DNA from 4 places in the Nitrospirillum guanabarense genome. Region 1 is predicted to be linked to each of the others. Evidence: riboswitches for the same ligand, from Rfam matches in the RefSeq annotation. Region 1 holds a riboswitch; each other region holds the start of a gene.

What was found. A riboswitch is a leader RNA that binds a small molecule or an ion and turns the genes downstream of it on or off. The one in region 1 is predicted to bind cobalamin.
Region 2: another riboswitch for cobalamin. It lies ahead of UAA55_RS15995 (TonB-dependent receptor); the one in region 1 lies ahead of cobU (bifunctional adenosylcobinamide kinase/adenosylcobinamide-phosphate guanylyltransferase).
Region 3: another riboswitch for cobalamin. It lies ahead of cobW (cobalamin biosynthesis protein CobW); the one in region 1 lies ahead of cobU (bifunctional adenosylcobinamide kinase/adenosylcobinamide-phosphate guanylyltransferase).
Region 4: another riboswitch for cobalamin. It lies ahead of UAA55_RS08845 (CbtB domain-containing protein); the one in region 1 lies ahead of cobU (bifunctional adenosylcobinamide kinase/adenosylcobinamide-phosphate guanylyltransferase).

Annotation. Positions count from the first base shown of each region.
Region 1 is NZ_JAYEER010000001.1:924,906-930,366, reverse strand. Features, by position in the region: gene bluB (5,6-dimethylbenzimidazole synthase) at 51-704, opposite strand; gene UAA55_RS03845 (cobyric acid synthase) at 701-2,194, opposite strand; gene cobO (cob(I)yrinic acid a,c-diamide adenosyltransferase) at 2,194-2,829, opposite strand; gene cobU (bifunctional adenosylcobinamide kinase/adenosylcobinamide-phosphate guanylyltransferase) at 2,847-3,371, opposite strand; cobalamin riboswitch at 3,527-3,754, opposite strand; gene UAA55_RS03830 (hypothetical protein) at 3,904-4,176, shown strand; gene UAA55_RS03825 (glycosyltransferase 87 family protein) at 4,071-5,117, shown strand; gene UAA55_RS03820 (efflux RND transporter permease subunit) at 5,346-5,461, shown strand, end outside.
Region 2 is NZ_JAYEER010000003.1:1,515,860-1,521,320, reverse strand. Features, by position in the region: gene UAA55_RS16000 (DEAD/DEAH box helicase) at 1-1,105, opposite strand, end outside; cobalamin riboswitch at 1,501-1,725, shown strand; gene UAA55_RS15995 (TonB-dependent receptor) at 1,862-3,904, shown strand; gene UAA55_RS15990 (4'-phosphopantetheinyl transferase family protein) at 3,905-4,624, opposite strand; gene UAA55_RS15985 (hypothetical protein) at 4,850-5,461, shown strand, end outside.
Region 3 is NZ_JAYEER010000002.1:538,393-543,853, reverse strand. Features, by position in the region: gene UAA55_RS08940 (hypothetical protein) at 1-1,121, opposite strand, end outside; gene UAA55_RS08935 (FkbM family methyltransferase) at 1,099-2,850, opposite strand; cobalamin riboswitch at 3,348-3,606, shown strand; gene cobW (cobalamin biosynthesis protein CobW) at 3,824-4,873, shown strand; gene cobN (cobaltochelatase subunit CobN) at 4,889-5,461, shown strand, end outside.
Region 4 is NZ_JAYEER010000002.1:519,020-524,480, forward strand. Features, by position in the region: gene UAA55_RS08825 (LysR family transcriptional regulator) at 1-594, shown strand, start outside; gene folB (dihydroneopterin aldolase) at 713-1,078, opposite strand; gene UAA55_RS08835 (threonine aldolase family protein) at 1,301-2,407, shown strand; gene UAA55_RS08840 (histidine phosphatase family protein) at 2,404-3,012, opposite strand; cobalamin riboswitch at 3,014-3,179, shown strand; gene UAA55_RS08845 (CbtB domain-containing protein) at 3,212-3,430, shown strand; gene UAA55_RS08850 (CbtA family protein) at 3,452-4,282, shown strand; gene UAA55_RS08855 (EamA family transporter) at 4,375-5,229, shown strand; gene UAA55_RS08860 (RES family NAD+ phosphorylase) at 5,236-5,461, opposite strand, start outside.

The DNA.
Region 1 (5,461 bases):
GAGGATAAGCCAAGCCGCCGGAAGGCGGCGCCCGGCGCCTGAGGGAACTCTCATCTTTGAAACAAGACATCCGACAGCGGATGCCGGTGTTCCCAGTGGGCGCGTTCCAGTTCGGGCACATCGTCCGGCTCGGCGGGATAACCGATGCAGAGGTAGCCCACCAGGCGCCACGCGGCCGGCACCTCCAGCAGGCTGTTCATCATCTCCGGCCGCAGGATGGAAACCCAGCCCAGGCCGATACCCTCCGCCCGGGCCGCCAGCCACAGGGTCTGGATGGCCGCCACGGCGGAATAGGCCAGGGTCTCCGGCATGGTGCGGCGGCCCAGGCCGGCACCCTGGCTGGGGTCGGGGTCGATGAACACCGCCAGGTGGCAGGGTGCCTCGCGCAAACCGGCCAGCTTCAGGCTGGCGTAGAGGCGGGCGCGGTCCGGCACCTGGGCGGCCAGCGCCTCGGCGTTGCAGCGCTCGAACTCCGCCCGCACGGCGTCGCGGCGGGCCGGGTCATCCACGCGGACGAAGCGCCAGGGCTGGCTGAGCCCCACGGAGGGGGCCAGGCAGGCGAGGTCCAGCAGCCGTTCCAGCAAACCGTCGGGCAGCGGGTCGGTGCGGAAACGCCGCACGTCGCGGCGCCAGACCAGCAGGTCGCGAAAGTGGGACCGGAAGTCCGCATCGAAGTCGGGGCGCGGCTTGCCGGGAACAGTCATCGACTGATGGCCCATAGCGCGTCGAGGTCCAGGTGGCGTTCGGCGGCCATGGCCAGCTCATTCAACGCCGCCTCCACCGTACCATCGTAACTGTCCAGGCCCGGGGCCACGTTCCACCGCTTCAGCCAAGCCGCCCGCTGGGCGTCATGGCCGAACAGGCCGTGGACATAGGTGCCGGCGATGCGGCCACCAAAGCTGACCGCCCCTTCCGCCACCATGCCACCGCCCTCGGCGTCCAGGTGCAGCAGCGGCCGGGCGCGATCCGGCCCCTGGGTCACGCCCAAATGCATCTCATAGCCCGTGAGGGCCGCCCCGCTGGCGGCGTCGCGGCCCGTCACCGCCCGCAGGGTCTTGGCCGGGGCCAGCACGGTTTCCACATCCAGATAGCCCAGGCCGGCGGCGGTGCCGGGCGGCCCCTCGATGCCGTCGGGGTCCGCCACGACGCGGCCCAGCATCTGATAGCCGCCGCACAGGCCCAGCACCCAGCCGCCCCGGCGCACATGCCCGGCCAGGTCGACGTCCCACCCCTGCGCGCGGAAGAAGGCCAGGTCCGCCAGCGTGGCCTTGGACCCCGGTAGGATGACGCCCTGGGCGTCACCGGGCAGGGGCCGCCCGGGCGGCACCATCTCCACCGTCACGCCCGGCTCCAGCCGCAGGGGGTCGAGGTCGTCGAAATTCGCGATGCGCGACAGCATGGGCACGGCGATGCGCAAGGGCCCGCCGGAGGTGCGTTTCGCCCAGTGCGCCAGGTCCATGCCGTCCTCGGCCGGCAGGCGCGCCGCCGCCGGCTGGTGCGGCATGACGCCGAAGCAGGGCCAACGGGTGCGGGCCTCGATCTCCGTCACGCCCTTTTCGAACAGGCGGACGTCGCCGCGGAATTTGTTGATGAGGAAGCCCCGGATCTGGGCGCGATCCTCCACGTCCAGCACGTGATGGGTGCCCACCAGGCTGGCGATGACGCCGCCCCGGTCGATGTCGCCGGCCAGCACCACCGGCACGCCGGCGGCGCGGGCGAAACCCATGTTGGCGATGTCGCCGGCGCGCAGGTTGGTTTCCGCCGGGCTGCCCGCCCCTTCCACCACCACCAGGTCGCAATCGGCCCGCAGGCGATGGAAGCTTTCCAGCACGGCCGGCAGCAGTTCCCCTTTGCGGCGCTGGTAGGCGGACGCCTCGGCATTGCCCAGCACCCGGCCACGCAGCACCAGCTGCGCCCCCACGTCCGTCTGCGGCTTCAGCAGCACCGGGTTCATGTCCACTGACGGCGGGACGCCGCAGGCGCGGGCCTGCAGCGCCTGGGCGCGACCGATCTCCCCGCCATCCGGCGTCACGGCGGCGTTGTTGGACATGTTCTGCGGCTTGAACGGGCGCACCCGCAGGCCGCGCCGGGTGTAGGCCCGGGCCAGCGCCGCCACCAGCAGCGATTTGCCGACATCGGAGCCGGTGCCCTGGATCATGAGGGCGCGGGCGCCCCCGGCGATACCGTCCGCCATCAGAAGTCGATCCCGCGCTGTGCCTTGATGCCGGCCTGGAAGGGGTGCTTCACCGCCTGGAACTCCGTCACCAGGTCGGCGGCCTCGATGACCTCCGCCTTGGCGTTGCGGCCGGTGAGCAGGACGTGCGTGTCGGACAGGCGGGCGTTCAGGCCGGCCAGCACCGCCGCCACGTCCAGATAGCCATAGCGCAGCACGATGTTGATCTCATCCAGCACCACCAGATGATACCGCGGATCGGCCAGCATCCGCCGCCCCAGATCCCAGGCGCGGACGGCGGCCGCGATGTCGCGTTCCTTGTCCTGGGTGTCCCAGGTGAAGCCCTCGCCCATCACATGATGGTCGATCAGGTCGGAAAAGCGCTTCAGCGCCGTCTGCTCCCCCGTCGCCCAGTTGCCCTTCACGAACTGGACGAAACCCACGCGCAGGCCATAACCGGCGGTGCGGAGCATCATGCCCAGCGCCGCCGTGGTCTTGCCCTTGCCGGGGCCCGTGTGGACCATCAGCAGGCCCTTCTCCCGCGTCGCCTGGGCAACGCGGGCGTCCTGCACCACCTTGCGCTTTCGCATCTTCTCGCGATGACGGGCGGCTTCGTCGTCAGGCAACGGGTCTTCAGGGGTCTCAAGATCGGCCATGGCTTCCTCCTTCACCCTTATTTCACTTTCAGGGGCAGGCCCGCCACCGTCAGGAAGACCTGCGACGCCATGGCCGCCAAACGCTGGTGCAGGCGTCCGGCGTGGTCGCGGAAGGCGCGGGCCAATGCGTTCTCCGGCACGATGCCCATGCCCACCTCATTACCAACCAGCACGATGGGGCCGGCGCAGGCGGCCAGCGCCGCCTGCAGCGCGGTCATGGCGGCGGGAACGTCCCGGTCGGCCAGCATGACGTTGGTCAGCCACAGGGTCAGGCAGTCGACCAGCACGGGCCCATGGCCATGGGCGGCCAGCACGCCCCCGAGGTCCAGCGGCACCTCCACCGTCGTCCAGCCCGACGCGCGGTCGGCCTGGTGCTGGCGGATGCGGTCGCGCATCTCGTCGTCCCAGGCCTGGGCGGTGGCGATATAGGTCCAGGGACCCGGCAGGGCGGTCACCAGCCCTTCGGCGAAGCGGCTTTTGCCGGAGCGGGCGCCACCCAGGACCAGGGTGATGCCTGGGACGGCCTTGTGCTCATGCGTCATTCGTCGGTTCCCATCCCATCCGGTGTCAGGCACCGGTGGTACCAAAGGCCAAGACCCGCCGGAAGGATGGGATTGCGCTGTCGACGAGACCGAGGGGCCGCGGGGTCACGAGGCCCGCACCGCCGCTGACCGGTTCCGCCGGGACACCCCGCCCGCGACCAACATCACCGACGGCAGGTCTCCTGGCTCACGGGTCACGGCACCGGCCCGGCCTTCCCAGGCTCCGGAAGGAACCCAGTGGCCATTCCCCCATGACCAGGGGAGGGGCGGCGCTCACCGTTCACAGTTGCGGGGGCAGCCGTGGAGTCGGGTGCCAGGCACCCCCACCACGTTCCCTTTTCATCCACAGGCGGGCCTGCGGAACCGTCGGCGAAGGCAGCCTTACGGCAAACACCCCGTACCCGGCAAGGGCGGTGTCGCGACATTTTATCATAAATGCGCAATGGCTAGGCCTTAGGGCTTGACCTTGAGCGCAAAGGTGTTAGGCATAGACCATAGAGCCTATTACCTATGAGATAGGTTAATCCCCAGCATGGTTCGCCTGTCCTTCCCTTCCCTGGCCCGCCCGCTGGTCTTCGGCCTTGCCCTTTGGACGGCCGCCCTGGTGGCCATCGAGGCCCAGGTGATAAGTGGACGGTTCGTTTCGGAATTCCACATTTATGCCGAGGCCACGTGGGCCTGGTGGCAAGGCGCGGAGATATACGAGGACGGCATCAATGGCTTCCTCTACCTGCCGTCCAGCGCCGTGCTGTTCACCCCCTGGGCCTATCTTCCCCCCTGCTGGGCGATGCCCTGTGGCGCCTGAGCCTGCTGGCCATGTGCTGGTGGGGGGTGGCCCGGCTGTGCCGGCTGCTGGCGCCGGCGGACCCGCGGGGGGCCGACTGGCAACGCGTGTTCGGCGTGGCCCTGCTGGCGGCCCTGCCCATCGGCGTGGTGGATCTGCGTGGCGCGCAAACGGAATTCCTGATGCTGGGCCTGATGCTGGCCGGCCTGGCCGACGTGGCGGAGGGCCGCTGGCGCCGCGCCGCCTTCCTGCTGGTGCTGGCGGGGGCCTTCAAGCCCCAGGCCCTGGCCCTGGTGATGCTGGCCTTCGCCCTGTGGCCGCGCCTGCGCCTGTCTCTGGCGCTGTGGCTGGCGGCGGCCCTGGCCCTGCCCCTGGCGCATTGGGACCCCGGCTACGCCCTGGGCGAATATGGCCAGCTGGTGCGCAAGACCATGAGCAGCGCCAACCCCGGCGGCGGTGTCTGGCATGACTTCGCCAATGGCCTGGCCACCCTGGGCCTGCCGCTGGACCTGATGGCGCAGACCGTCATCCGCGTCCTGGCGGGCATCGCCGTTCTGATCCTGGCCCGTGGCGCCGTCGGCCGCCTGACCGCGCACCGGGCCAGCGCCACCGTGGCGGCGCTGATCGTGACCTATCTGCTGCTGTTCAACCCGCGCACGGTGCTGGGCCATTTCGGCGACATGGCGCTGGTCGCCGGCGCCCTGGCGGGCTGGGAATTCCATGTCCGTCGCAACCGCGCCCTGGGCTGGGTGCTGGTGCTGCTATGCTTCGCGCTGACCACCCACGTCTGGACGCGGGGCATGCACCTGGCGACCGCCACGTGGTTCAAGCCGCTGCTGGCCTGCGGTTTCGGCCTGTATGTGGTGGTCCGTTGGGTGCCGTCGCTGTCCGACCGCCCCGCCGCCGGGCGGCAGGACGCGGCCGAGAACGTCCCCAGGGAGGGCTTGGCGATCCAGGGCTGACCGCAGCTACAACCCTCCATCATCGGACGCAGTGACGCAGGCCACAGTTTTGCGAATTGGCGGCGATTGGTCGCGGCATGCCTAAATTCGAACCGTTGCGTATCGAAGTAGGTTCCCCTCATCCCGTAAGCGCGTTAATTATTCCGGGCTGTGCCGGGCGGGGGGCGACCCCGGCCCCTGGGCGTAGCGTTGCATTCTTCCGCATCGCATTGCCGGAGCCCCGCCCCCATGTGGATCGTCGCCTACGCCCTGAGGCGCCCTTATAGTTTCGCCGTGCTGGCCGGCCTGATCACGCTGCTGGGCGTGTTGAGCCTGTTCCGGATGCCCACGGACATCTTTCCCGA
Region 2 (5,461 bases), on a different contig from region 1:
TGCGGATCAGCTTCTCGATGTCGCGCAGGTAGGCGCGCTCGTCCCCATCGGCGGTGCACAGCGACACGGCGACGCCGGAGGCGCCGGCGCGGGCGGTGCGACCGATGCGGTGAACATAGGTCTCCGGCTCGTTGGGCAGCTCGAAGTTCACCACATGGGTGACGCCATCCACGTCGATGCCGCGGGCGGCGATGTCGGTCGCCACCAGCACGCGCACGGTGCCGGCGCGGAAGCCGTCCAGCGCCTTCTGCCGCGCGTTCTGCGACTTGTTGCCGTGGATGGCGGCGGCCTCGATGCCCGCCTGCTCCAACTGGGCCGACACGCGGTTGGCGCCGTGCTTGGTGCGGGTGAAGACGATGCTGCGCTGCATGCCGGCGTCACCCCGGATCAGGTCGACCAGCACATGGCGTTTTTCCGCCGCCGGCACGAAGATGACCTGCTGCGTGATGCGCTCCGCCGTGGTGGAGACGGGCGTGACCTCGACCCGCAGCGGGTCGCGCAACATCTTGTTCGCCAGCTCCGACACATCGGCCGGCATGGTGGCGGAGAAGAACAGCGTCTGCCGGTTGGCCGGCAGCTTGGCCATGATCTTCCGCAGGCTGTGGATGAAGCCCATGTCCAGCATGCGGTCGGCCTCGTCCAGCACCAGCACCTCGACCTTGTCCAGGCGCACATGGCCCTGGGTCATCAGGTCCAGCAGGCGGCCTGGCGTGGCCACCACGATGTCGATGCCGCCGGTCAGCGCCTTCACCTGGCTGCCCTGGCCGACGCCGCCCAGGATGACGGTGTGGCTGAGCTTCAGGCCCACACCGTAGTTGGTGATGCTCTCGCCGATCTGCACCGCCAGCTCACGCGTCGGGGTCAGGATCAGGGCGCGGGGCATGCGCAGCGGCAGGGCCGATGGGGCGGCCCCCAGGCGCTGCAGGATGGGCAGGGTGAAGGCGGCGGTCTTGCCGGTGCCCGTCTGGGCGATGCCCAGGATGTCGCGACCCGCCAGCGCATGGGGAATGGCCCGCGCCTGGATGGGGGTGGCGGTGTGATGGCCCAGCTGGGCCAGGGCGGCCTGAATCTCAGGCCGCAGGGAAAGGGTGTCGAAAGCGGTCAATGTCTTGGAATCCCAGGGCGACGCGCCGGCCGCGTTCGTTTCTCGCGGCCGCGGATCGCGGTCAAGCCCTTGCCCGGGCGCGTGCCGGCAGGCATGTGTCAGAAGGTCGAGTATGCCCTGGGTGCTACAGGGGCGATTTGGTCGCCACCGCTACGCGCCACCCGGGGGATACCGCCGGGCCCAGCGGCCCGGCATGGGAACGGATGATGCCATCCATTCCTTAAGACCGCATAAGTGGCTGTGACCGGTCCCAGGTACAAGGGAAATCGCACAGGCCGCCCCGAATTGCTGCCATGCCCACGCATGGGTGGGCGTTGTCACACAACCGCCAAGCTTGTGAGCCAGGGTGCTTACCCCCGCGCCGCGACAGGGCGTTTGCGCCCGTCCGCAATTCCTCGTAGAAAGACGGCGACGGTTCCAGACCCTGGACGGGCTGGATGAAAAGGGAACGCGGAACGGGGCATGTCCCCTAAGCCGCGGCTGCCCCCGCAACTGTGAACGGCGAGCCCGACACCACCCTGCCAATCATGCGGCAGGGTCGACGCCACTGGGAAACCGGGAAGGCGGTGCCAGGGCCAGGACCCGTGAGCCAGGAGACCTGCCGTCACGCCGTGGTCACGCACGGGCACATTGGGCGGGGTGCACCAATGGGGACTGGCGCCCGCCATCCGGCCATCTGGGATATCCAGGCCGGCGGGGGGGTGATCCATTCTTTGGCCCGTGGTGACGTGTCACGTTGCCAAGAGGCCAACAATCATGGGTCGTTTCGTTCCCAGAATAATAATATCACTACTGTCGCTGACCAGCTCGGCGGCCCTGGCCGCCGGTATGGAGGGCGACGCGTCATCCCCCGCCACCCTGGACGATGTGGTGGTCACCGCCGCCCGCCGCGACCTGATCGGCACCGCCGCCACCTCCAGCCAAGGCGTGGTCGTGAAGGAAGAGCTGGACCTGCTGCCCGCCTACCGCGTGGGCCAGATGCTGGAAACGGTGCCCGGCCTGGTGGTCACCAGCCACAGCGGTGAAGGCAAGGCCAACCAGTATCTGTTGCGCGGCTTCAACCTGGACCACGGCACCGACATGGCCACCAGCGTGGACGGCATGCCGGTGAACATGCGCACCCACGCGCATGGCCAGGGCTACACCGATTTGAATTTCGTGGTCCCCGAACTGGCCAGCGGGATCAGCTATACCAAGGGCCCCTACTTCGCGGCCCAAGGCGACTTCTCCGCCGTCGGCTCCATTCAGATGGGCTACAGTGACCAAGTGGCGACTCAGGTGGCGCTGACCGCCGGCACGCTGGGCTACCAGCGCGTGTTCGCCGCCGGGGGGGCCGACGTGGGCGCCGGCCACCTGATGGCGGGTGGGGAACTGGTGCACTACGATGGCCCCTGGGACCATCCGGACAATCTGCGCAAGGGCAACGCCGTGCTGCGCTACAGCCAGGGCGCGCGGGACGACGGCTTTAGCGTCACCGCCATGTATTACCGCGCCCTGTGGAGCGCCACGACCGACCAGCCGCAGCGCGCCATCGATGCGGGATTGATCGGCCGTTACGGCACCCTGGACCCGACGGACGGCGGCCAGGCCCGGCGCATGAGCCTGTCGGGCACCTTTGCCACGCCGGTGGAGGCTGGCTGGCTGGCCGGCGGCCAGGTGACGGCCAACGCCTATGTCATCAACAACCAGCTGACGCTGTGGAACAACTTCACCCATTTCCTGGACAATCCGGTTCAGGGCGACCAGCACGCCCAGGATGAGAACCGCATGGTGGCCGGCGGGGCCGTCAGCTACAGCCGGCCGCTGAACTTGCTGGGCCTGGACCATGAGGTGGTCGCCGGCCTGGACACCCGCTTCGACGATGTGCATGTCGACCTGCGGGCGACCAGGGCCCGCGTGGCCTATGCCCTGCTGAGCAACGACAACGTTCAGGAGGCCGGTGGCGGCGCCTATGTCCAGGCGACCAGCCATTGGACGCCTTGGCTGCGGACCGTAGTGGGCATGCGCGAGGATTACCTGGCCGCCACCGACCACGGCAGCAACGCCGGCGTGGTGGCCGCCCGCCTGTTCCAGCCCAAGGGCAGCGCCATCGCCACCCTATGGCAGGGAACGGAGGTCTACCTCAGCGCCGGCCGCGGCTTCCACAGTGACGACGTGCGCGGAGCGGCGCGGGGCGACGCCCCCCTGCTGGCCAAGGCCAATGGCGAGGAGGTGGGCATCCGCAGCACCATCCTGCCCAATCTGACCGCCACGTTGACGGCCTTCCAGATGGATTTCGTGTCGGAGCTGACCTACGACGCCGACGTTGGCCAGACGGAAGCTGGACGCCCCAGCCGCCGACGCGGGCTGGAGCTGAACACCACCTACACCCCGTTCGGTTGGCTGGAACTGTATGGCAGCGTCGCCTTCAGCCACGCCCGCTATACCGACAATGATACGGCCGGCAGCTTCATCCCCGACGCGCCCAAGCTGATCGGCTCGCTGGGCATCTACCTGCGCGACCTGGGCCCGTGGTCGGGTGGGGTGGAATACCGCTATTTCGGTGCCCACCCGCTGATCGAGGACAACAGCGTGCGGTCGTCCGGCAGCCAGGAATGGAACCTGACCGCCAACTACATGCTGGAAAGCGGCCTGCGTTTCGGCATCGGCCTCTACAACGTCTTGGACAGCAAGGATGACGCGGCCGACTACTACTATACCGACCGCCTGAAGGGTGAGCCGGCCGAAGGCGTCAGCGACCTGCATCTACACCCGCTGGAGCCCCGCTCCGTCCGTTTCACCCTCGGTCAGAGTTTCTGATCACCAGAGGTCGGCCAGCCCCTCCTCCATCACCAGATCGGTGGAGGGCTGGCCGTCCCCTTCCATCCAGGCCGGCCCCATCCAGGCCACGGCGGCCTTATGACCGCTGGGCAGGTCACGGGTCCACAGCCGGCATTCCCGCCCCGCCGGCAGGGCCCCATCGTGACGGACCAAGATCGGACCGTCGGGGGCAATGGCGAAGCTGTCGGTGGGCAGCGACAGGCCCAGGCCCAGGGCCTTGATGTAGGCCTCCTTCAGGGTCCAGAAGGTCACCAGGTCCGGCCCGCTACGCCCGGTGGGACGGGCATCGAGCCAGGCCAGTTCCTCCGCCGCGAACATGGCCGTCGCCACCTCCACCCCGATACGGCGGTCGCCGCGCTCCACATCCACGCCCACGCGGGTACCGGCCTCCAGGGTCATGGCGCAGGCGACCAGGCCATCGGTGTGCGACAGGTTGAAGTCCAGCCCCGCCGGCGCGTCCACCAGGCCCGGCTTGCCCTGCGGCGTGAGGAGGGTGAAGGCCAGCGCCGCCGGCGACCGGCCCAGCACGCGGCCCAGCCACAGCCGCGCGAGGCCGTGCGCCGCCACATATTCCCGCCGGTTGGCCTCGAACACGAAGCGTCGGGCGCGTATCTGCTCCCCCTCATCCAGCAGGGGCCACAGGCGGGCGTAGGCGGCCTCGTCCAGCAAAGTCAGGGGCAGGGTCCGCAGCAGCGGCATGGGCTTCCGTTCGGGCAGGTTGGGGCCAAGGGTCTGGCCAGATCAGGCGCCCCGCCGTTCCCTGTCAAGGCCTTGATTCGGCGCCCTTCAACCGACGCGGTACCCCCATATCGCTCCGCTACGGCTTCGGATATCCGCATCGCCAAAGGTATTGCCGCCCTATCCGGAAAATGATCCCCCAATCCCCAAGGAACACGGCGTGCGGCCAGCTGATTGAAGCGCAGCATGACCGTGACCGGAGCCCCGACGCCGATGTCCAACCGCCGTAACACCCGCCGCATCCTGGCCGCCACGCTGGCGCTGGCGACCGCGTCCTTCACCCTCGCCACCCAGGCGCAGACGGCCGATCCGGCGGGCTGGGGTCCCTTGCTGAGCGTCGGGCCGGAGGTCAGCACCCTGGGCCTGGGGGCCGAGGTCGACGCCCGCTTCGATGATCGTTTCGGCCTGCGCCTGAACGCCAACGGCTTCAGCTTTTCCGCCAACCATACGGTGCGCGACGTGCGCTACGACGGCGACGCCACGCTGGAGTCCTTCGGTCTGTTGGCCGACCTGCATCCCTTCGGCGACGGCTGGCGCGTGACCGCCGGCGCGCGCCTGAACCTGAACGAGGTCGACCTGAAGGGCACGCCGCGGAACGCCACCTACACCATCCACGGCATGACCTACACCGCCAGCGAGGTCGGCAGCCTGAACGGCAAGATCGCCTTCAACCGCTTCGCCCCCTACGTCGGCGTCGGCTATGAGGGCGCGGTGGCCGACCACTGGCACTTCGGCTTCGACCTCGGGGCCATGTACCACGGCACGCCCAAGGTCTCCCTCGACGCCAGCGGCCCCGTC
Region 3 (5,461 bases), on a different contig from region 1:
GCCAGCGCAATCGGAGGAATGAACGCGGACAAAACCGCCATGGAATTCCTCAACGCCGCGACGGTTGCCTGAGAGGCATCCGGAGAGCCGCCCGAGCCCACATCGGGCACGTCGACACTCAGCATGTCGCCAAGCCGCACGACGGCATCGACATTGAGGCGATTGATCGCAAGCAGTTCCACCAGCGCGTACTGCAGGTCGTTCATCTGCCGGGCCCCAGCCTCTTGTCGTTCCCGGATATCCGCCAACTCGTCCAGCAGCTCCGAATAACGGGTTTCCTGCATAAGGGCGTAAGACTTGGACGCCATCAGGGACATGGCGAGCGTCTCGTTCTCCGGCTCCGCTTTTTTCAACTGATGCGCCTGCAGCAACAGGGCGTTGACCTTGCCAGCCAAGGCGCGCATCGCCCGCTGGACGGAGGCGTCGTCGTCGATCAGGTCCGCCTCGACCAGCGCGGGAACGTGGCCAGCACCCCCGCCATGCGACACCAGAACCGCCTGCTCGAACCGGGTCAAAGCATCCAGACTGATCGACGCCAAGCCACCAACCTCAGTCAACGTGGCCTGCAGCTCTTCGACGTGATGGCGCCAATGATCGCGATCGTCCCTCATCTGCGAGAACTGGTCCGCCAACTCTCCGTAGCGGCCTTCCTGCAGGACAGCATAGGATTTGGCCGCAGCGACCGCCGGCAGTCCCGTCCTCTCCTCCGCCTGCCGACCGGCCCACTCCATGAAATGGGTCAGCTTCTTGGACAGCGCCAGGGACACGCGCTCAGGCGACGGCAGGGCGGCAACCTCCTGGAGGGCCAAGTCCTGGCTCTGGTCGTCCTCCGTTCCATCCTCCACCATGCCGTGGCGGTGCCCGAACTGGGTCAGGGCCCGCAGCGCGTTGGTGTTGGTGGCCGTAAGCCGAACCAACTCCTCCCGCGCTTGGCGTAGCTCCGCACGCAACGCGTCCCGCTCCTCGACCAAAAGGGTCAACTGGTCTGCCTGCTCCTGATATCGTCCCTCCTGCAACTGCCCATAGGCCTTCATGACCTCCAGCGCCATGAGTTGCGGCTGCTCGGACTGCTCCACGACGGTCCCATGCACCACCTCATCAGCGGCCGGGGCCGCCGGCATCGACTTGGCCGCCCGGGCCGCATTCGCAAGCGCTAGGATCTCGTTTCAGGAGGGGGGAATCGAATCCATTCTCTTGGGCGGCCTCTTCTGTGTCACCTGCGCCCGCGGCGCCATCCTGGACACCTGGGATCGTCGCAGACAGGTCCTGCAGCAACATCCGGGCGGCGTTCAGCTCCGCCCCTTCCCGGCCGAGATCGCGCTCCAATTCCGCAATCCGCCTGCTCTGCCCTTGAGCCGCCAAGGCGAACGCGCGCGTCACGGCCTGCATGCGGCCGGCCAAGACCTCAAGAGCCATCGGCAGGGAGGTCATCCCGGGCGAGTCGGTGGGCTCAAGGCCGGCATCCTGTTCGGCACCCGCCACCGCTTCCGACAGGGGCTGGATGATCGAGATATCCTGGGACGCCCGCTCAAGCGCCGCATGACGCTCGGCCAACGCCGCCTGCGCATCCTGCAGCGTGTTCCGCTCCCCCTCCAAGGCGGCCACCCGATCGGTCAGCAGACGCCTCTCGGCGGTCAGGAGAGAGGCTTTCGCCACTTGCCCCGCCAGGGCGGAGGTCTGCGCGATCAGATACTCCACACGCTCGGAATAGACCTTGCGCAGCGCCGTTTCGGCCTGCCCCGCCTCACGCGCCTTTCGCGACACCGCCTGCTCGGCCTCCAGCGCGCCTTGCGCCGCCTTCAACTGCCGCTCCAGTTCCTCAAGGCGCGCCATCAGCTTCGCCGGATCCCGCTGGATCGGCGACTTATCGTGGTAGCGGGGGGCGGCTAGAATGCCGGCGGCGACCGCGCTCAGGTTATCTGCGGGAACGTTGGGAATGGTCTGGGCCTCAAGCTTGGACTGAAGTTCTTGCCAGCGGTCCTCGCGACACCCCACCAAAGCCGTCTCGGTCGCGTAGCTGAAAGGAACGTCTTCGTTACGTTTGAAGTTCCCCACAGAGAATGGCTTAAATTGGCAAAGTGTCCAGCGATACCCTGGCAACTTCTTCAGCACCGGAGAAATCTGGAAGAAATCATTTACAGTATTGCACTCAATATAAAGATATGGAGACAGCCTGTTAATTGTATTAACAGCGCCAAGGAGAATTGGCACTTCCATCCCTTCGGCGTCAATTTTCATTAAATCAAGTCGGTCAAGCGACAGACCATCAAGAGCTACCAGGGAAATGTCCATTTCCCGGTCAATCACTGCGTCGCCTTCAGGCGTGACCTCCGCCCCTATCCTGAAGCTGCCCCCGTTGAATTTTTTCAAGCCACGCATGACGATACGCTGACGGACCTTCCGCACCGACTCCGCCAAGGCGAAGGGGTAGACCTCCAGTCCAGGCACACCCTGCGCGTTCATTCTGAGAACAGCCGCAGTCAGGGGATTCGCCTCAAACGCCATCACACGCCCCCCCACGCCGATAGCCTGGGCGAGAGACCTACTATGGTAGCCAATGTTGGCACCAACATCAACACAACAGGCGCCCCGCGCCACAAGAGAGGACAGAAGATTTACCTCCTGCTGCGCCCACTCCCCGTATTGTTCAAGACTACGCCCAATAGGATCGTCCTGAATAAAATACTTCATCAGGCCGCAACGCGCCTCAACATCACCAAGAATACTTGCGCTGTTGTCAACCAGCGCACGCCGGATCGGGGCGCTTTCATCCCATATCTCTTGGGCCATTTTCTGAGCGGCCGCTGCGGACAACGGCCGCTTGAAGGATCCCAATAAATCAAACTTCATGACTGGCCCCATTTACCCGAGAACTAACACTGCTTCCCCGCCAGCTTATATTCACACCTTAAAATCCTTCGGTCGCGATACCTTCACTTCTTTGACACGCGCCCATATGTCAACACGCCATGAATGGAGGCAATATACAAAACAGAATAAATATCACTTAAATTGCATAGCATAAGTCATGCCCATGGCACAACCAGTCCCGGAAAACGCTCCGGCGGCCATCGACAGGAAAGCCCGCCCCTTGGTCCGGAAGCGCATCATGACGACGGGCGAAGAACGGCACGACGCGCCCGATTCCGACAGGCCCTGGTCATCGAGCCGCCCGCGCATCCCATTCCAGCAGGATGGTCAATCTTACTATAAACGGCTCCAATATGACACTCGCCACCGCTTCGGGCAGGGGGTTCCACCGTGAGACCGGCCAAGCGGCGTGCGCCAGCCCTATAGAAACAGATCGGCGCTCAAGAAAACCATTGATCCCTATCCCCACTCGGCACACTTTCGGCGACAGCGACGGTGCCTCGTTCGCTGGCCCACGCAACCGGCCGGTGATCGGGGATAATCGGGAATCCGGTTCAAGGCCGGAGCTGCCCCCGCAACTGTACGCGGTAAGTGTTGGTCCGCCATCTGGTCTCCCATGTGGATGGGCGCCAGACGGAACCGCCACTGTCTCCGGAAGCTGGGCCCGGGGGTGGGAAGGCTGGGCCCGCGCCCTGAACCGCAAGCCAGGAAACCTGCCGTGGCCTTGGTATATTTCTGGTTCGCCGGGGATGGCGAAAACAGGGAGTCGATTGTGAAGCCCTACCTCATTTCCGGCCGCCGGCCTGGAGTTCCCCTGCTGCGTCCCATCCGCGGCCAGCCCCCGTCCGTCGTTTCCTTATCGTCACCGTTGACGACACACCGGCGCCGTTGACCGCGCGGCGTCCGTTCGAGGGACGCCGCCCCACCCTCCCATGTCCGAAAGCCACGCCCCATGCCCGCCCCTTCGCCCAAGATCCCCGCCACCGTCATCACCGGTTTCCTCGGTGCCGGCAAGACCACGTTGATCCGCGGCCTGCTGCAGAATCCGGGCGGCCGTCGCCTGGCCCTCATCATCAATGAGTTCGGCGATGTCGGTGTGGACGGCGCCGTGCTCAAGGGCTGCGGCGACGCGGCCTGCCCGGAAGATCGGGTGATCGAGCTGGCCAACGGCTGCCTGTGCTGCACCGTGGCCGATGACTTCGTGCCGGCGCTGGAAACGCTGCTGAACCGGGCCGATCCGCCGGATCACATCATCATTGAGACCAGCGGCTTGGCCCTGCCCAAGCCACTGGTACGCGCCTTCACCTGGCCGGCCGTGCGCTCGCGCGTCACCGTGGACGGCGTGGTGGCGGTGGTGGCGGCCGATGCCGTGGCCGAAGGTCGCTTCGCGCCGGATGCCGAGGCCCTGGCCCGCCAAAAGGCGGCCATGGAGGCCGGTGACGCCACGGTGGAGCATGAGACCCCGGTGCGGGAGGTGTTCGAGGACCAGGTGCTCTGCGCCGACCTGATCCTGGTCAGCAAGACCGATCTGGTGGACGAGGCCGACTTGGCCGCGGTGGCCGACACGGTGAAGGCTTTGCGCCCCACCGCGCCGCCCCTGGTGCGCGTGGCCCATGGCGATGTCGACCCCAACGTGCTGCTGGGCCTGTCGGCTGCGGCCGAGGCCGACCTGGACGCCCGCGTCAGCCACCATGACGGCGAGGAAGAGCACGACCATGACGACTTCACCAGCTTCGTGGCCGAGCTGCCGTCCCAGGCCGACCCCGAGGCCCTGGTCCGCCGCTTGGGTGAGATGGCCCAACGCTTCGGCATCCTGCGCCTGAAGGGTTTCGTCGACGTGCCGGGCAAGCCCATGCGCCTGCTGATCCAGGGTGTGGGCGGCCGCGTCCAAGCCAGCTATGACCGCCTGTGGGCACCGGATGAGGCGCGGCGCAGCCGCCTGGTGGTGATCGGCGAGACCGGCCTGGACCGGGCCGCCATCGAGGCGGCGCTGGCCGCCTAAGCCCGATCGCATCCCATGCATCTGCTGCCCACCCAGGCCGAGGATCTGCTGGCGTCCCCCCAAGCCGAGGATTTGGGGCAGACGCCGGCGGACTGCGTGCTGCTGTCCTTTTCCGACAGCGACCTGTCGGCCGTGGCCGCCGCCTACCACGCCCTGGGGGATGCCGCCTGGCGGCCGACCTTGCGCCTGGCCAGCCTGATGCGCCTGGGCCACCCCCTGTCCGTCGACATGTATGTCGAGGCGGTGGTGTCCCGGGCCCGGCTGGTGGTGCTGCGCCTGAACGGCGGGGCGGCCTACTGGCGCTATGGGCTGGAACAGATGGCGGAGGCCTGCCGAGCCTATGACATTGCCCTGGCCGTGCTGCCCGGCGAGGCCAAGGCCGATCCCAGCCTGGACGCCGCCTGCACCGTGGATCCGGCCGACGCCCGCCGGTTGTGGCGCTGCTTCGTGGAAGGCGGGCCCGAGAACATGGCCCGCCTCATTGCCCAAGCCGCCCGCCTGCTGGGCCACCAGCCACCGGCCGATCTGCTGGCGGACGAGCCCACGCCCCTGCCCCGCTATGGCCGGCATGAGGGCTGGCGACCACCG
Region 4 (5,461 bases), on a different contig from region 1:
CGTATGGTGGTGGATGACGAAGTGCACATCGCCATCGGCGCCCAGATTCCCAGCGATCCCAAGGTGCGGGTCCGCACCTCGGCCCGCCAGCCGCTGATGGTGGTCAGCCGCCCGGACCATGCCGTGGCCAAGCGCGGCGCCGTGACCCTGCAGGATCTGTCGGGCCACGACCTCTGCCTGTCACCGCGCGATACCCGCATCCGCCAGCTGCTGTCGGCGGCGGAGATGCGTCACCAGGTTTGGCTGCGCGCCACCATCACCACCAATTCCGTCCACACCATGCGGGAAATGGTGCTGAGCGGCCGCGCCGCCACCATCCTGCCCCGCGCCGCGGTGCTGGCCGACCTGGAGGATGGCTGCCTGGTGGCAACGCCGCTGTGCGATGTCGAGGCCGACACCACCACGGTCGACCTGGTGACCCGTCTGGGTCGGCAGCTGCCCCATGCCGCCACGCTGGCCCTGTCGCTGCTGGAACAGCAGGTGCATCGCTGGGGGCAATGCGGCGGCTACCAGGCGGGCACCTCCGTCGCCGCTCCCATGGCGGCGGTCCATGGCCGGCCTGAGCGCCGCGTGGGTCTTGAGGCCGTCGCCTGAGCCTGGCGCGTCAGGTTTTGACGAAGGGGGACGGGCCGGTGGTCCGCCACCCCCGCCTTCCCGGAAAAACGCGCTTTGCCAGGCATGCCGGCCTGCTGGCGCCTGGCCTTCAGGGACGCTATGACCGGACCCGCCGGATGCGCACCGACACGCCGTCGATGATGGCGGGGACGGGCGCGGATGGCTTGTCCACCTGCACCGTGATGGTGTCGATGCGCGGAAACTCCTCCAGCAGGGTGCCGGCCACCGCCTCCGCCACCGCTTCGATGGTCATGAAGCGGCGGGCGGTGGCGACGCGGGTGGTGGCCGCCGTCAACTTGGCATAGCAGACACTCAAGTCCCAGTCGTCGGCCTTGCCCGCCACCGACAGATCCAGCGTGCAATCCAGCGAGATGTAGAAGCGCTGACCCAGCTTGGCCTCTTCCGCCGTCAGGCCGTGATGGGCGTATATCGCGATGCGGTGGACCAGGATGTGATCGGTCATGGGGCGGTGTCCTCTCAAGGCCGGAGGGCCGGGCACAGGCTGCCCTTTCCCGGGGATGCTGTCACCCCGTTCCGTCACGCCTTGTCCGGCCGGCGCTGTGGCATAAATGTGGGCGCGTTATTTTGGCCGTTGCGCCGGAGAGGGCGGCGTCGCAGGGTGGCGCCCTCCGGCCCCTGGTGGCCGTCCGCGGTTGGCCCTCAAGTGAAGCCGGATCGTACGCTCATGCCTGCCGCCCCCGCCGGGAATCTCGCCGCCCATCGCCTGCGTTTGCGCCTGGGCTGTCCCGTCATTTTCCCCGGCTTCCGCATCCTGACCCCGGCGGAGGAGTTCCGGGCCGCGGCCGACTGGTGCGACGCCAACGGCATCACCCATGACCAGTACGGCCAGGGCGATCTGCTGGCGGCGTTCGAAGGCACGGTGGCGGGCCTGCTGGGCAAGGAGGCGGCGGCCTTCATGCCCAGCGGCGTCATGGCCCAGCTGATCGCCATGCGGCTGTGGACGGAGGTCAGCGGGGTGTCTCGCTTCGGCATGCCCCACACCTCCCACCTCGCCCTGCATGAGGAAGAGGCCTACCAGGCCCTGTTCAATTTCCACGGCGTGCCCGTGGGCGACCGCCGCCGGCCCATCCTGGCCCGCGACCTGGTGGCCGTGGCCCAGCCGCTGGCCTGCCTGCTGGTGGAACTGCCCCTGCGCGAAATCGGCGGCCAGCTGCCGGATTGGGACGAACTGCAGGCCCTGAAGGATTTGGCGCGGTCCCGCCAGCTGCCGCTGCACATGGACGGTGCCCGACTGTGGGAAAGCCGCGCCTATTACGGCCGCAGCTATGCCGAGATCGCCGCCGGCTTCGCCTCCGTCTACGTCTCGGTCTACAAGGGCATCGGCGGCATCGCCGGGGCGGTGCTGGCCGGCGACATCGACTTCATCGCCAACGCCCGGCTATGGCAGCGGCGCCTGGGCGGCATCCTGGTGCGGCAAAGCCCCATGGTGGCCACCGCCGCCATGCGGTTCGAAACGCGGCTGGGCCAGATGGACGCCTGCTACCGTCGCGCGCTGGAACTGGCGGCGGACTTGGCCGGTATCCCCGGCATCCGCCTGAACCCCGCCGTGCCGCAGACCAACATGCTGCACATCTTCTTCGACCGCCCGGCGGCGGCGGTGGCGGAGACCCGCGACGCCATCGCCAGCGGCGACGGCATCTGGGTGGCCGGGGAAATCCGCCCCGCCGACGTGCCGGGGTGGAGCGTGACGGAGCTGTATGTCGGCGACACCCTGCTGGACCTGGACAACGCCCAGGTGCTGCCTTATTTCGCCCGGCTGGCCGGTGCCTAACGGTATTCCCGCACGTCGACCCCGGTGGCGCGCACGGCCCAGCGCCGGTGCCAGCGCAGGTCGGTCAGCGACAGCGGCGCGATGTCCAGCCGCCAGAAGGCCTGTAGCGGCGCCTCCAGCACCAACACCACCGCCATGCGGATGACCGCCGCGTGGGTGACGGCCAGCGTGTGCCCTTCCGCCACGGCGTGTTCCAGCCATTGCGCCACCCGTGCCCGCAGTTGCGCCAGCGACTCAGCCCCATGCGGGCGGGCCTCCGGGTCCGTCAGCCAGGCGCCCACCGCTTCCGCCTCGTTGGCGGACAGGTCGGCCAGACTGTGGCCCCGCCAGGCACCCACGTCCAGGTCGGCCAAGGCCGTGTCCTCTTGCGCCTCCACACCCAGGAGGCCGGCCAACGCGTCCGCCGTCTGCCGGGCGCGGACTTCCGGCCCTGTCCACAGGCGGTCGACCTTGCGCAAGGCCCTTACCTCCGCCAGCAGGGCGGCCTGGATCAGGCCGGCGTCCTCCGCCGCCTCATCCGTCCCGGGAAAGACGGCGTCGCGCTGGGACCGGGTGGGGGCGTGGGCCAGCAGGGTCAGGCGGCCAATGACATTGGGGGCTGTCATCGAGATAGTCCTTGAATGCGGTACGGCCCCTCCCTACCATCCACGGATCACCCGCGCATGGGGGAAGCCGGTGCAAGTCCGGCACGGTCGCGCCACTGTAACCGAACGCCTGGGCCTTTCCAGGGTCGTGCGGAAGCCAGACCCCCCGTCGCATCAGACAGACCGCATACGGGACGCGTATTCCCAGGGAGCGTTTTCTATGGCCCACGCCACCACCCATTCCGGTACCCCCGCCGTCACCCTGCCCGTGATCTCGGCCGCCGAGCTGCTGCCCTGGGCCCTGTTCGGCGGGCTGCTGCTGGTGCTGATGGTCTATTTCGTGGGGGCGGAGCAAGGTGCCACCTCCCTGATCCAGGGCCGTGAGGTGCATGAGTTCGTGCACGACGCCCGCCACCTGCTGGGCTTCCCCTGCCACTGAGGCGGGCGGACCCATCCCATCATGGTTGGAATTTATCTCGCCCGCGGGATGCTGGTCGGCATCCTGGCGGGTTTGCTTGCCTTTGGCGTGGCCACGCTGATCGGTGAGCCGTCGGTGGAACGTGCCATCGCTTTCGAGGCGGCCCATGGCCAGTCGACCGGGGGGCATGAGCATCATGACGCGGTCGCCACGCCTGACGCCGCTGAGGCCGCGCATAGCCACCGTCATCATGGCGCCGAGGCGGCGGATGAGGAGGAAGAGCTGTTCAGCCGTGGCACGCAAAGCGGCTGGGGCCTGCTGACGGGCCTGCTGGTCTATGGCGCCGCCGTGGGCGGCATGTTCGCCTTGGCCTACGCCTACGCCCAGGGACGCATGGGGGCCCTGGGGCCGCGCGGCCTGGCCGCCGTCCTGGCCCTGCTGGGCTTCCTGGCCATCGTGCTGGTGCCGGGTTTCAAGTACCCGGCCAACCCGCCAGCCGTGGGCGACGCGGACACCATCCAGCAGCGCACCGCCTTTTATTTCATGCTGCTGGTCCTGTCCCTGGCGGCCATGGCGGCGGCTGTGGGCATGGCCCGCCGGTTGACCGCCCGCTGGGGTGTCTGGAACGCCGCCCTCGCCGGCGGCGCCCTGTTCCTGGCGGTCATGGCTTTGGCCGGTGTCGCCCTGCCCGAGGTGAACGAGGTGCCGGAGACCTTCCCCGCTCAGCTGCTGTGGCGCTTCCGCATCGCCTCCTGGGGCATCCACGCCACCCTGTGGGCGGCGTTGGGGCTGGGCTTTGGCTGGCTCTGCGAACGGGCGCAAGGGCGGGATGCCCAGGCCGTGCGCCGGGGTGACCGGCCGGCGTTGTTCTGAGCCGCGCTGGGCAGCCATACGGGGGCCGGCCGGTGACAGCGGGGTGCGGCACCCCGTAAGAATGGGCGTCCCTCACCAGGATCGCCGCGCCCATGTCCGTCGCCGTCTTCGCCATCGTCCTGTTCGCGGCCCTGCTGCACGCCAGCTGGAACGCCCTGGTGAAGGGGGCGGGGGATAAGCTGATGGCGGCCATCCTGGTGGCGGGTGGCGCCGCATTCATCGCCATCGTGACGCTGCCCTTCCTGCCGCCGCCGGCGGCGGCCAGCTGGCCCTATCTGGTAACGTCCAGCATCCTACAGGTGCTTTACCTGACGCTGGTCGCGCGCGCGTACCACGTGGCGGACATGAGCCAGACCTATCCCCTGATGCGGGGGACGGCGCCCTTGCTGGTGGCGCTCGCCAGCGGGCTGTGGCTGCATGAGGCGCTGTCCGCCCACGCCCTGTTGGGGGTGGGGGTGATCTGCGCCGGCGTTCTCAGCATGGCGTGGATGGGGCGGCGGGGCGGGCCGGACCTGACAGGCGGCGGCGCCACCGGCACCCGCCTGGCCTTGCTGACCGCCATGGTGATCGCCGGCTACACCTTGGTCGATGGCCATGGCGTGCGCCTATCGGGGGCGCCGGCCTCCTACGTGCTGTGGGGCGTGCTGCTCAATGGCCTGCCGCTGGTCGCCTGGGCGTTGCTGGCGCGGCGCCGGCTCTTCCTGCAGCATGTGGCCCGCCAATGGCCGCGTGGCCTGGTGGGCGGGGCCGGCACCCTGGTGTCCTACGGGCTGGCGCTCTGGGCCATGACCGTCGCCCCCGTGGCCGTCATCGCCGCCTTGCGCGAAAGCTCCATCCTGTTCGGCACCGCCATCGCCGGCCTGGTGCTGAAGGAAAAGGTCGGTCCCCGTCGCGTGGCCGCCGCCTGCCTCATCGCCGTCGGGGCGATGGTGTTGCGGTTGGCGTGAGCGCTGTCATCCGGGCGGATGCGGGCGCGGGTCCAGGGCGAAGCGTTCCTGCAGGCGCCGCCTGTAGCCGTCGGCGGCCAAGCCAGCGAACACCAAATTCCAGCTGCGGCGGGAGACGACGCTGGGCACGACGATGACCTTGTGACGGGCCAGCAGCTCATCGCCATAGCGCTGCTGGCCGGCGCTGGGAATGCCGGGAACCAGCCAGTCGGGGTTTGGAACGGTATTGGGC